Regions from separate parts of the Thermoanaerobacterium aotearoense genome, predicted to be linked through region 2. Evidence: a T-box and tRNA genes for the amino acid it is inferred to sense, from the RefSeq annotation. Region 2 holds a T-box; the other holds one or more tRNA genes.
The links. The T-box of region 2 lies ahead of leuS (leucine--tRNA ligase). A T-box ahead of a tRNA ligase gene usually reads a tRNA of that ligase, here a tRNA-Leu.
Positions count from the first base shown of each region.

Region 1: it encodes a tRNA-Leu, which carries the amino acid that the T-box ahead of leuS (leucine--tRNA ligase) is inferred to sense. The anticodon was not compared.

Region 1 covers NZ_CP047602.1:2,369,404-2,376,109, forward strand. Annotated here, with positions in the region: gene GSH73_RS11860 (methyl-accepting chemotaxis protein) at 1-806, opposite strand, end outside; tRNA gene GSH73_RS11865 (tRNA-Leu) at 1,040-1,129, shown strand; tRNA gene GSH73_RS11870 (tRNA-Met) at 1,144-1,219, shown strand; tRNA gene GSH73_RS11875 (tRNA-Met) at 1,225-1,298, shown strand; gene GSH73_RS11880 (hypothetical protein) at 1,545-1,811, shown strand; gene GSH73_RS11885 (hypothetical protein) at 1,825-2,073, shown strand; gene GSH73_RS11890 (Ppx/GppA phosphatase family protein) at 2,215-3,132, opposite strand; gene GSH73_RS11895 (S1 domain-containing RNA-binding protein) at 3,174-3,596, opposite strand; gene GSH73_RS11900 (FtsB family cell division protein) at 3,690-3,989, opposite strand; gene yabQ (spore cortex biosynthesis protein YabQ) at 4,057-4,533, opposite strand; gene GSH73_RS11910 (putative manganese-dependent inorganic diphosphatase) at 4,686-6,305, shown strand; gene GSH73_RS11915 (MtnX-like HAD-IB family phosphatase) at 6,297-6,706, opposite strand, start outside.
Region 2 covers NZ_CP047602.1:455,544-462,249, forward strand. Annotated here, with positions in the region: gene GSH73_RS02115 (M28 family peptidase) at 1-865, shown strand, start outside; gene GSH73_RS02120 (ECF transporter S component) at 883-1,395, opposite strand; gene GSH73_RS02125 (YjgB family protein) at 1,585-2,289, shown strand; T-box leader at 2,345-2,538, shown strand; gene leuS (leucine--tRNA ligase) at 2,586-5,030, shown strand; gene tlp (small acid-soluble spore protein Tlp) at 5,052-5,321, opposite strand; gene GSH73_RS02140 (aldose epimerase family protein) at 5,461-6,327, shown strand; gene GSH73_RS02145 (inorganic phosphate transporter) at 6,410-6,706, shown strand, end outside.

The DNA.
Region 1 (6,706 bases), 750 kb from region 2:
AAACTTCTAGATAGATCTTCTAAAAGCCGAGAAGTAGCACTTAATTCCTCTATAGAAGAACTAATTTCTTCAAAAGCGGTAGCTTGCGTCTCAAAAAATGAACTTGATTCATTTATTTTGTCAGATATACTTTTTATGGATTCCTGTATTTTTTCTAATATCGAGTCTATTCTACTTATTGATTCACTGCTGCTATTAGATAGCTTTCGTATTTCTTCAGCAACTACACTAAAGCCTTTACCCTTTTCGCCAGCTCTTGCAGCCTCAATAGCCGCGTTCAAACCTAATAAATTCGTCTGTTTAGAAATGTTTTGAACAAATTTTAAAACATCATCAGTACCTTTCGTATTTTCAATAGCTTTATTTACTTCTTCCAATATCTTAGTATTAGAATTAACTACAATCTCAACTCCAGAGGAAACCTCCTGAATTGATGAAGATATTTGCTCAAGTGATGATGCCAAACTTTCTGATAGTGACAATACTTTATGTCTTTTCTCTAAACTTTTCCCCATAAGTAGGACTCCAATTACAGTGTTATCGTAATCTTTTATAGGGATAGCATATGACTTAAATGGCACTCCATATACTTCTTTTGGTACATCTTTTATAATATAGTTTCCAGTTCTAAGAGCTTCAAAGGCTGCTCCACCCTCTGGAATTGCATCGCCTACTTTTGCATTAATAGGAAGCTCATCGCAATTTTGTATTTCTAAATATTTTTCATTATCTACAATAGCAAAAGATACACTGTCCTCAAAAAGCAAAGGTAAAAAAGCTGTTAACTTATGAAAAAAGTCAAGCATCTCATCTTTAGATATAGTTATCAATCTTAACCCTCCTTGAGTTGTTAATTTTTTAACTTCTTGTAAAGTACTATAATAAATTATATAAAATTAACGACTTTTGTCAAATTTAGTTAGTATATTTAAATCCCGAAAAGACATGATTTCATTTGCAACACAAACTATATTCATAAAGGTATTGACTTATTGTTCTTTATGTAATATAATTAATGATGTCGCTGGTTGATGTGAGTGCCGGAGTGGCGGAACTGGCAGACGCACAGGACTTAAAATCCTGCGGGCCTTTAAAGCCCGTACCGGTTCGATTCCGGTCTCCGGCACCAATTAAATAGTGCATCGCGGGGTGGAGCAGTTGGCAGCTCGTCGGGCTCATAACCCGGAGGTCGCAGGTTCAAGTCCTGCCCCCGCAACCAAACATGGCGGCGTAGCTCAGTTGGCTAGAGCATGCGGTTCATACCCGCAGTGTCGGTGGTTCGACTCCACTCGCCGCTACTTCCAAGTAAAATCAACAGTTTGAGGTTTTTAAAAAACATATAGTCAAAATGAATGAGCATAATCATTTACCAAGAAAGGTGAGTGATTTTTTTATATGTTTTTTTAATATAAGATAATATTAAATACATTAAATAAACATGAAAAAAGCTTTAAAATGAGTCTTAAATACTATTGAATTTATAAACTTTATAAATTAGAATAAATCTATGAGAAAAATTTTGTGCCAAAGAGAGGTTTTTGTTGATGGAGGAAGAAAAAATTCTTTTTTTGTTGGAAAAAATCAACAATAATATAGGAGACTTAAATAAAGCAATAACTGATTTGAGGTCAGATGTAGATAGTATAAAAGAAGAAATGACTGGTTTAAAATCTGAAGTTTATAGTGTAAAAGAAGAAATGACTGATTTAAAATCTGAAGTTTATAGTGTAAAAGATGAAATGGCTGGTTTAAAATCTGAAGTTTATAGTATAAAAGAAGAAATGACTGATTTAAAGTCGGGAAGTGTATAATGTAAAAGAGGAAATGACTGATCTAAAATCTGAATTACATACTGCAAAAGAAGAAATAAAGAAACTTGGCACTAAGATTGATAATGAGATAACTGATAAAATAAGAGCTTTATTTGATGATAGACAGATTGTTCACGAAAAAATTGATGAAATAAGTGAAAAAATTGATAGAGTACAAATAGATGTAAACAACATGACGATTAAGACGTTATATCATGACAATAAAATATTGGAATTAGGACAAAAGCTGAGCAACAGGTAATCTCAGCTTTTTTGTTTTTTCTCTATATACAGCAAAATAAGCATCGGTTATTTCTTCCAAAGCTTGTAATCCATCTTTTTCTCCATTGTGGTGCATATATTATTTGCATACAGCGCCATAAATTAATTGCCTATTTTCCCATTAGTTTTTCCCATTAGTTTCTTTTATATATTTTTCTACTAAAGCGCCCTCCAAATTATCCCACTCGCTTACGGTAATTGAAGTGCAGTTCAAAAGTTTTAAAATTGTATAGACTATTATTGTGCCAGCAACGATAATATCAGCTCTTTCAGGCTGCAAGCCATTTAAAAGTCTTCTTTCGTCCAAGCTCAACGACATCATTAAATCCAGCAACCTTTTTATTTCGCTTTTACTGAGCACATATCCATGAACTAATTCTCTCGAATACATTTTTAAATCCTGTGACATAGCAGCAAGTGTTGTTATTGTGCCACCTATGACTACTATATCTGTAGGTATTTCTCGATTCTCGCTTATAAACGGCGTAAGCATGTCTGTTATATATAGGCTTATATTATTATACTCATCAATCGAAATAGGATCATTCTTTACAAATTTCTCAGTAAGTCTTAAAGCACCTATGTCAAAACTTTTTTTCACGAGGTTTTCATTAAGATATGAAAATTCTGTGCTTCCTCCACCAACATCTAAAACCAGCACATTATCTTTTTTTGTTCCGTACGAGACACCAATATATCCATAAAGGCTTTCAGTCTCACCATCTATTATATCAACATTTATACCAAGTTTTGTAAGTTCATTTATAAGACTATCAGCATTTTTAGCATCCCTAACTGCAGATGTAGCAAAAGCATATATATCTTGTACCTTGAGATTTTCAGCATCATCTAAAAAAGCTTTTATTGCATTTGCTGTTCTTCCAATAGCATCAGTGGATAATTTTGCATTTTTCGACACAGAATCTCCAAGCCTCGTTATTTTAACATCCTTCTTTATGTGTTTAATATTTTCTCCATCCACATCGCAGACAAGATGGCGGACAGAATTTGTTCCTATATCGATAACAGAACACCTCATATTAGTCCTCCCATAAAAAATCTTCGGGCTTACCCGAAGTTTTAATAACTAGCGTTTCTTTTATAACCGCCGCCTCTTCTTTTTGAATCAAAATTTTTCTTAAGCTGCTGCTGCCTTTCGTCAGAATCCTTTAAAAATTTTGATATCCTTTCTTCAAAAGATATATTATTATTCCGATTGTTATAATTGTCACCGTCATAGCCTTTGTTGCTTTTTGCCTGTTTTGGCTTTGGCAAAGCCTTTTTTATTGATAGGCTTATTCTTCCGCCCTTATCCATAGAAAGAATCTTTACCTTCACCTTGTCGTTTTCTTTCAAAAACTCGTTTATGTCTTTTACATACGTGTTAGCAACTTCTGATATGTGGACTAGCCCTGTTTTGCCTTCTGGTAATTGAACAAACGCTCCAAAATCTGTGATGTTTAGAACAGTTCCTTCAACTACCTCTCCTACCTGAAATGGCATATAAATGTTTATCCTCCCTCTTTTTATTTGATTACTAATATGTTTATTATATATTAAAAAGTCATTTCTATCAAGCATATTAAAAAATTCGCCTTAATTCGAGGAATTTTGTGTATCCTTAGCAGTATCTATAAACATTATCTCTCCTTTTTTGATAAGCCCTAATTTTTGCCTGGCTTCATTTTCGATAAATTCATCTGTCTTTATATATTTTATCTGATTATTTAATTTTTTATTCTCTTCTTCAGCAGCATTTACCTGCGTAGTAGCCGCATTCAATTTTTTATCCAGCACATTTAACGTCATTTGCTGTTTTACAAGCGTAAATAATATGTACACGACAAAAAGAATCAAAAGAGCAGGTTTTAACTTCATTTTTCTCCTTTGTTTCATGGTTAACATACCTCACACACACATTTTTAGTCTTTTAAATATATTCGACATTTATTAGAAAAATCCTTTATTTTTTTCTCTTAAAAATATTAAAATGTGATATTGTATTATTGATTAATTTACCGGGAATGCCCAGTACCTTTGAAATATATCGTAAAGGCACCGATAAAATTTTATAAATAGCAACAAATGGATATGATGCAATTTTATATACCCATATCACTGTATTTTTTATGACCTTATAAAAAAATAGCAGTATTTTCATCACAATAGGGCTTAAAAATATATCGTACAAAAGTATGCCAATCAAAAGACCAAGAAATGAATAAAACCTTATTTCTGCGTAATTACTTACATATAAAAAAAATATAAATACGATTGTAGCCAATATCCAATAGATAATATCTCCTATGTCAGTTCCAATCCTCTTTGGCCTTAGTATAAATCTAAACAATTTATATATATCGTATAAAATAGCGATTATTATGCCACCATATAACATGACAAGAAAAGAATAAAGTTGACTCTCAACATTCATTACCATTTACATTATACCTCCTCATATTATATTATATTTATGTGGGAATTTGATATGATTCATTTAATGCGCCAACCGATATTCATGACAATCTTACATAACTTTCAATCTTAAACAATTTGCGAAGTTTAAAAATCTAAACAAAGGAGAAATTGAATATGAGTGTTGTATTTGTTTCAGGGCATAAAAATCCAGATACTGATTCCATTTGTTCAGCGATCGCATACGCCAATTTAAAGAGAATAGCTGACAAAATAGATGCAGTACCAGTAAGGCTTGGGCCTATTAACAGGGAAACGCAATTTGTATTAGACTATTTTGATGTAAATGAACCACTATTGATAGACAATGTATATACTCAGGTTGGCGATATTGCTTATGATAAACCACTTACCATAAGCGAAAAAGCACCAATGTATGAAGCTTGGAATATTTTATTAAGTAACAATTCCAAGACAATTGTGGTTGTAGATGATGAAAATAAATTAAAAGGCATTGCAACTATGGGAGACCTTGCAAAAGCATACCTGACATCATCACATGAGTTGTCAAATTACACTATCCCAGTTGAAAACATCATAAAGACATTAAACGGAAAGCTAATCTTAAAGAATGAAGAATTTGTAAGAGGCGATATAATTGTCGCCGCCATGCAAACGCAAAGTGTGGTAAGCAGAATAGAACCTGGCATGACATTAATCGTAGGAAACAGAGAAAACATCCAATTAGAATCAATAAAAAAAGGCGCAAAGACCATAATAATCACTGGTGGTGAAGCCCCATCGAATGCAGTCATAGAAGAAGCAAAAAAGTTTGACTCCACTTTAATAGTAGTACCTTGCGACACTTTTGATACCATAAAGCTTATAAACCAATGCTTGCCTGTATTACTTATAATGATCAAAGATGACATTGTCACATTTAAAGACAGTGATTACATAGATGATGTAAGACAGACAATGTTAAAATACAGATATAGAAATTTCCCTGTGGTTGATGATGAAGGGAAAGTATTGGGTCTATTGGCAAGGCGTCACATATTGGACTATGAAAGAAAGAAAATAATACTTGTAGATCACAACGAATTGTCTCAAGCCGTTGATGGGATAGAGGATGCTACTATCCTTGAAATCATTGACCACCACCGAGTTGGCGGCATTGAAACAAATCAACCTATACTATTTAGAAACCAGCCTGTAGGCTGTTCTTCTACAATAATCAATAAAATCTATGAAGAGAGAGGTATAACGCCAGATAAGCGTATTGCAGGGCTTATGTGTGCAGCCATATTATCAGACACGCTTGTATTCAAATCGCCAACATGCACACCAGAAGATATACGAGCGGCAAAAAAATTAGCTGAAATAGCTGAGATAGATATAGAGTCTTTCGGCAAAGAGATGTTTGAAGCCGGCACATCCTTAAAAGGCAAAACAGTTGAAGAGATATTTTATACCGACTTTAAAGAATTTTTAATCGGCAACTTAAAAGTTGGCATAGGACAAGTCAATACACTGTCAAGCATCGGAAATCTTAAAGATGATCTTCTTAAATTCATGGAAGAGGAAAGAAAAAACAAAAGCTTTGATATGCTTTTGCTAATGCTGACAGATATAATCAACGAGGGCTCTTTGTTCTTGTTTGCAGGCAATCACAAGGAGTTATTAGAAAGAGCATTTAACATAAATATCGATGACAATCATTTTTACCTTCCATACGTCATATCGAGAAAAAAACAAGTTGTACCTCCAATAGCAAAAGCGATAAACTTAAAATAGTTTATCGCTTTTTTCTAAATATTCCATGATGTCTCTAAAATCTCCAAATGGAACAAATGGAATGCCATTGTCCTCACAGTATTTTAACAACACACCTTTTGCAAAAAGCAAATCGGCATGTTTTGAAATGCAAATATCAGAGTAACCATCGCCAATATAGATAATCCGCGTGTTTTCATTCTTATACTTTTTTAAGATGTCCAACTTGCAAGAACCACATTTATCGCAATCATCAGATGTATTAAATGATGCCACAATTTTACCGTCGCGAAAGTCCAGTTTATTGCTAAAATACTCTATGCCAATATTGTATTTATCTAAGACAGTCCTTATGTTGAAGTCATAGCCATCGCTGACTATTATAACTTTATAGCCTCTATCTTTGCAAAACTCCATGAAAT
Region 2 (6,706 bases):
CAGATCTAAAAACGTATTCACAAGATTCGAAAAAGATGGCAAAAGGAAAATAGTCATATCTGCCCACATCGATACGCAAAAGGGTAGTTTGATGTTCAGCCCAAAGATTGTTGGTAGATTAAAAATGATTTTCAATGTTGGGTATGTTGGATTTGCCCTTATACCATTGGGTATCGCACTTAAAGTGATGAACATTTCTTTTGTATCAAATGCTTTATTGGGATTAGGCATACTTATAACTTTTGCAATGATTGTATTTTTGCTTATATGCCAGTTAGGCGGGAAGTACACAAATGGCGCTAATGACAATGGTTCTGGCGTATCTTTGGCATTAGCAATTGCAGATCACTATGCAAACAACAAAGATAAATTTCCTGATGATGTGCAACTGGTTTTCCTCTTTACAGGCAGCGAAGAGACTGGCGAAAGGGGAATGAAATATTTCTTAAAAAAGCATAGAAGGCTTTTAAATAGTGATACGCAGTTTGTAATACTGGATAATCTTGGAGCAGGAAAGTTGACATACCTTGAAGGAGAAGGCATGTTAATATACAGGAAAGCGGGCAAAATGCTTTTAGACGTTGCAGATCTTATGGCAAAAGAGTATCCAAAAAATACGGTTCAGAGAAGGAGAAACCTGCTTTTGCCTACAGATGCACTGCCTGTTTTAGCAAGTGGATTCGACGCTATAGCCTTTTTATCCATGGATGAAGACGGATCTATAAAAAATTATCATTGGTTTACAGATACTATAGAAAACGTGGATTCGAAGCTTTTAAGATATGAAGAAAGCTTTTTGATAGAGTACATCTTAAGGGTGTCAAATAAAATTAGCAATTTAAAAAACGTTGAAGCAATTGAGTAGGAGTAGGGATATACCACCTACTCCTTTGATTTATTGAAATAGCCTGTCAGGATGAATATTAAAAAGATGGATAGTATTCCACCGATTATAGCAGTAGCTAACTGCGGGAATGTAAAGGCTGCTGCAATTTTTTGCGGGACTTTGATGCCAAACATTACGAGGATGTACTTTACGGAAGCTGCAAGCCATAAAAATTTTACAACTGCACCTACTATCATGCCTATGATGTTGTTTTTAATAGCCGAGAAAAGCACTACGTACAGTGCATTTCCAATCATTATAAACGGTATAAGTATTGGAAAGCCCATAAGTCCTACTAAAAACGCGATAATTGGCGTCAAAAGCCCTATTGTGATGCCAGACCAGATTCCTACGAAATAAGCCGATACAATAAGCATCGCATTTACGATTGAACCTGTTACAAGCTGCGGCATCTTGATGAATTGTATGATTATAGTCAATGCCAGTAAAATAGCGGTTCTTGTTATAAATTTTGCGTCAAATTTTTTGGGTGATGTACTGTTTACCATGATATCACCTCCAATATCAATCTATTTAACTATATTTTAACACTATAGTGTAATGTTGTTAAGCAATTATCAATAAAGTATTAAAAATATTAATTATGTATTAAATCTATCTTAGAGTCATTGACGAAAGGCACTGGGCAAGGTTATCATTTGTGTGGGGGAGTAAATAAAAAAATTGGAGGCTTGATGATGAGAAAATACAGTTTATTGATAGCACTTGTTGTTATCGCATCGGTTTTTACTGGCTACCTGCTTTATAGCAATTTCAATACAAAGCAAAGGGAAAATCAACAATCGCAAAGCCAAAAAACCGCAACAAATGATATTTCTGCTTCTGATAATAATACAAATGATGTGGAAAATAGCAGCAACGACAGCAATAATGATAATGGCAGCAAACAAGATGAGAATTCTGTTTCGGAAAATCGCAACGGTGATCTGATAAATCAAATAGTAAGCCTTGCAAAAGAAGGTAAAGTAATAAACTGCGATTTTGTCACAGGCAAAACTACTATAGATGACATAGAAAAGGTGTATGGAAACCCTGACAAGCAAGAGTACATTTCGTCTGCAAAAGGAACTTATACAACTTTTACCAAAAAGGATCTTGTATTTGGATTTAATAAAGGAATGCAGGTTTTTGAAACCAGATCATTTGATCCAAGATTACAAGCTATTTCAAGAAGCGATATTGAAAATGTATTGGGGAAAGCTCCGTATAAAGCTACTGTAAGCGGCACTCCAAATCAAACTGTTTTAGGATATACGATGAATTCTGACTACAAGCTTGAATTTGTCATATCAGATACGACGAATCTTGTTGATCATGTAAATGTGCTGTATCCTGATGCAACAGTTAATTCAATGGCAGACGATCCAGGACGCAAATGGTAATCTATCTTGTTGCATTTTAAGAGCATTTGTAATAAAATATTGGTAAATATATATTGTTAATGCAATGATGTGGAGTAGTAAGCTAAGACTTTTTCAGAGAGCCTTGTGACGGTGAGAAAAGGCATTGTGTTAGCTGAACTCGCCATTGAGCATGCATATTAAAAGTATGCACGGTTGTACCGTTATATGGAACAAGTGGGCTTGCGTCAAAAAGAGTGGTACCACGGAAGCGATGCTTTCGTCTCTTTATGATGTGAAGCCTTTTTTATGCAAAAAATATTAATAGGAGTGAGAAGATGGCTTATTCAAGGGATATTGATAAAAAATGGCAAAAAAAGTGGGAAGATACAAAACTATACAAATTTAATCCGGATAACATCGACAAAAAATTGTACTGCCTTGAGATGTTTTCATATCCGTCAGGCGCTAAGCTTCACGCAGGGCATTGGTATAACTACGGGCCTGCTGATTCATGGGCAAGGATGAAAAGGATGCAAGGATATGAAGTCTTTCATCCAATGGGTTTTGACGCGTTTGGATTGCCGGCAGAAAACTACGCCATAAAGACAGGCATACATCCACAGGATTCCACGCTTCAAAACATAAAGACGATGGAAAGACAGTTAAGAGAGATGGGCGCCACATTTGATTGGGATTATGAGGTTATAACCTGTTTGCCAGATTACTACAAATGGACACAGTGGGTTTTCTTGCAACTGTATAAAAAAGGGTTGGCTTACAGGAAAAAGGCTCCTGTCAATTGGTGTCCAAGCTGCAAGACAGTCCTTGCAAATGAGCAAGTTGTAGAAGGCACTTGTGAAAGATGCGGTTCTGAAGTGACTAAAAAGGATTTGACTCAGTGGTTTTTGAAAATAACTGAATATGCAGAAGAACTTTTAGATAAGCTTGATGAGCTGGACTGGCCTGAAAAGACGAAAATGATGCAGAGAAACTGGATAGGAAAATCTGACGGTGCTGAGATAGAATTTAAAGTCGACGGAAAAGACATATCGTTTAAAGTTTTTACAACAAGAGCTGACACGCTATACGGTGTTACATATGTGGTCTTGGCTCCAGAAAATGAAATAGTAGATCTCATAACGACAGATGAACACAGGAGAAATGTAGAGGATTATAAAGAATACGCCAAAAAGCAAAGCGAGATAGAGAGGCTTTCGACGGAAAAAGAGAAGACAGGTGTATTTACAGGAGCGTATGCTATCCATCCTATCACAGGCGAAAGAGTGCCTATATGGATATCCGATTACGTTCTTGCCACATACGGGACAGGCTGTGTAATGGCTGTACCTGCCCATGATGAGAGAGATTATGCATTTGCAAAGAAATACGACTTGCCAATAAAGAGAGTCATCAAGGGGAATGATGGGGTAGATGACTCACTGCCATTTGTTGAATACGGTATTCTTGTAGACAGTGGCGACTTTACAGGAAGCAAATCAGAAGATGCAAGGATAGAAATAGTGAAGACGCTTGAGAAAGAAGGCAAAGGAGCTCTTAAGGTAAACTACAGGTTAAGGGATTGGCTTGTATCAAGGCAAAGATATTGGGGAGCGCCTATACCAATAATACATTGCGAGAAATGCGGTTTGGTACCAGTGCCCGAAGAAGATCTGCCGGTGTTATTACCTTACAATGTGGAGTTTTCTCCAGATGGGGAATCACCCCTTAAAAAATCTGAGGAGTTTATGAATACTACATGCCCTAAATGCGGTGGCAAAGCATTGAGAGACCCTGATACACTTGATACATTCGTCGATTCATCGTGGTACTTCTTAAGGTATCCTGACAACAAAAACGAGAAAGAGCCTTTCAACAAAGAGCTCATTGATAAGATGCTTCCGGTTGACAAATATATAGGCGGTGCTGAGCATGCATGTATGCATCTTTTGTACGCCAGATTCGTCACTAAGGCATTGAGAGACTTAGGATATCTTGATTTCGATGAACCTTTTAAATCTCTCATACATCAGGGAATAATTTTAGGGCCTGATGGAAACAAGATGAGCAAATCAAGAGGCAATACAATATCACCTGATGAATACATTAATGAATATGGATCGGACGTATTTAGAATGTACTTGATGTTTGGATTTGCCTTTACTGAAGGGGGCCCGTGGAATGATGACGGTATAAAAGCTATGTCACGCTTCATACAGAGAATTGAAAGGCTTGTAGACAAATTCATAGAGGATAAAGGCAAAGAAAGTAAAGATGAGATTTCAAAAGATGAGAAGGAACTTAACTATGTGAGAAATTATACGATAAAGAGCGTAACAGAAGATGCCGAAAAGTTCCAGTTTAATACTGCTATAGCAAGGATAATGGAGCTTGTAAATGCCCTTTATAAATACGATGCTGACGTGGAAATCAAAAACACAAGATTGTACGAGGAAACTGTAGCAGATCTTATAAGGCTTTTGGCACCTTTTGCGCCACATTTTGCAGAAGAGATGTGGGAGAAAATAGGATACGGCTATTCTGTTTTTAATCAAAAATGGCCAAAATACGATGAAAAAGCGTTAGTGAAAGATGCCATTGAGATAGCTGTGCAGGTCAATGGGAAGGTAAGAGGAAGACTTGAAATTTCTCCAGATGCAAGCGAAAAAGAAATTCAGGATACGGCGCTTTCAGCAGAAAGCATAAAACAATACATTGATGGTAAAGAAATAGTTAAAATCGTTGTTGTAAAAGGCAGGCTTGTGAATATAGTCGTAAAATAGGCAGTTATACACTGCCTATTTTTAATCTTTTTTGTCTACGCCATTTCCGGCTTCTACTTCGTCTACGATTTCATCTCTCATACCATGGATGCTTTCAAGTCTATGGCGATTTTTTTCTTTGATTCTTGCGATTTCTTCTGGAGAAAGTTCTTCAGCATGCAATTTCAAGTAATCTTCAGCTTCTCTGTAATTTTCTATTGTATCGTGAATCATATCCTGCAATTTTCCCACGTTATCAGAACGGTCATCGGGCTTTGGAGGATTTTTGTAACGCCCTTTTTCCTCAGCCATCTCTATCACACTCCTAAAAGTATTTTTTCAAAATTATTTTTAACTTTTATATTTAATATATGTATTGAAAAAATTAGAAAAGCTTAGGGTGATTATAGTATAATAGGTTTTAGACAAAATAATAAAAGAGGTGTTGGAAATGTATAAAGTGGAAAAATATATGGATAAATTTGAAACATACAGGCTTTGTGATTTAGAAAATTATTCCTTCTTTGAAGTTGTGCCAGAGCGGGGAGGAGCTATAACGAAATTTGTATATAATGGAAACGAGATTTTATACCTTGACAAAGAAACGCTGTACGATACGATGAAGAATTTAAGAGGAGGAATACCGATACTTTTTCCTATTTGCGGGTATCTAAAAGATGAGAAATATACGATAGATGGCAGAGAGTACAACATGAAACAGCATGGTGTTGCAAGGCTTCATAAATGGGACGTAGTCAAGACAAGTGCTGATGATTCTGCATCAATAACATTGAAGTTTACAAGCAGCAGCGAGACGAGGAAAATATACCCTTTTGATTTTGAACTTATTTTTACATATATTCTCAAAAACGGAATGCTGATATTAGAGCAACAATATGTAAATAAGTCAGAGAAAAATATGATGTTTTACTCTGGATTTCACCCATATTTTTATATTGAAAATAAGTGCGATGCCTTGATATCAGTTGATTCAGATGTATGCTATGATGCAATAGATAAAAAGCAGATTGTTTTCGATGGAGAGATTGACTTTAAAAAGACGGAAGTAAATCATATTTTTGAGCCTAAATCAAATGAGTGCTTTATATTAGATAAGAAAAGAGGTATGAAAATTATTCTTGAATGGGATGAAGCTTTTAAATACGTAGTTGTATGGGCACTACACGATAAAGAATTTATATGTGTCGAGCCTTGGATGGCTAAGCCTGACTCCATGAATACAAAGGAAGATGTTGAAGTTTTAAAGCCTGGTGATGAGCTAAAAGCAGTGTTTAGCATAAGAGTGTCTATGGAATAATATTTATGGTTATGGTACATTAACGTTTTGATTCATTTGCACATAATATAATGTACCATAGGAAATGTATTGAGGTGTCAAAATGGATTTACACTATATTTTAATAGCTTTCATATTGGTGTACATCTTTATTACGGGATTCCATGATGAGGGGAATCTCATAGCTACGATTATTTCGTCAAGATCTATTGGCATAAGAAGCGCCTTTATAACGGCATCTTTAGCTCAATTTATCGGCACAGCTACTTTAAGTACTACAGTCGCATCTACCATAAGCAAAGACGTGCTTAAGCTTAAATACCTTACAATTGCTGGCAATGATCTTGAAACGATGATATTTGCAGGTTTGCTTGGTGCTGTTGTTTGGAATCTTGTCACG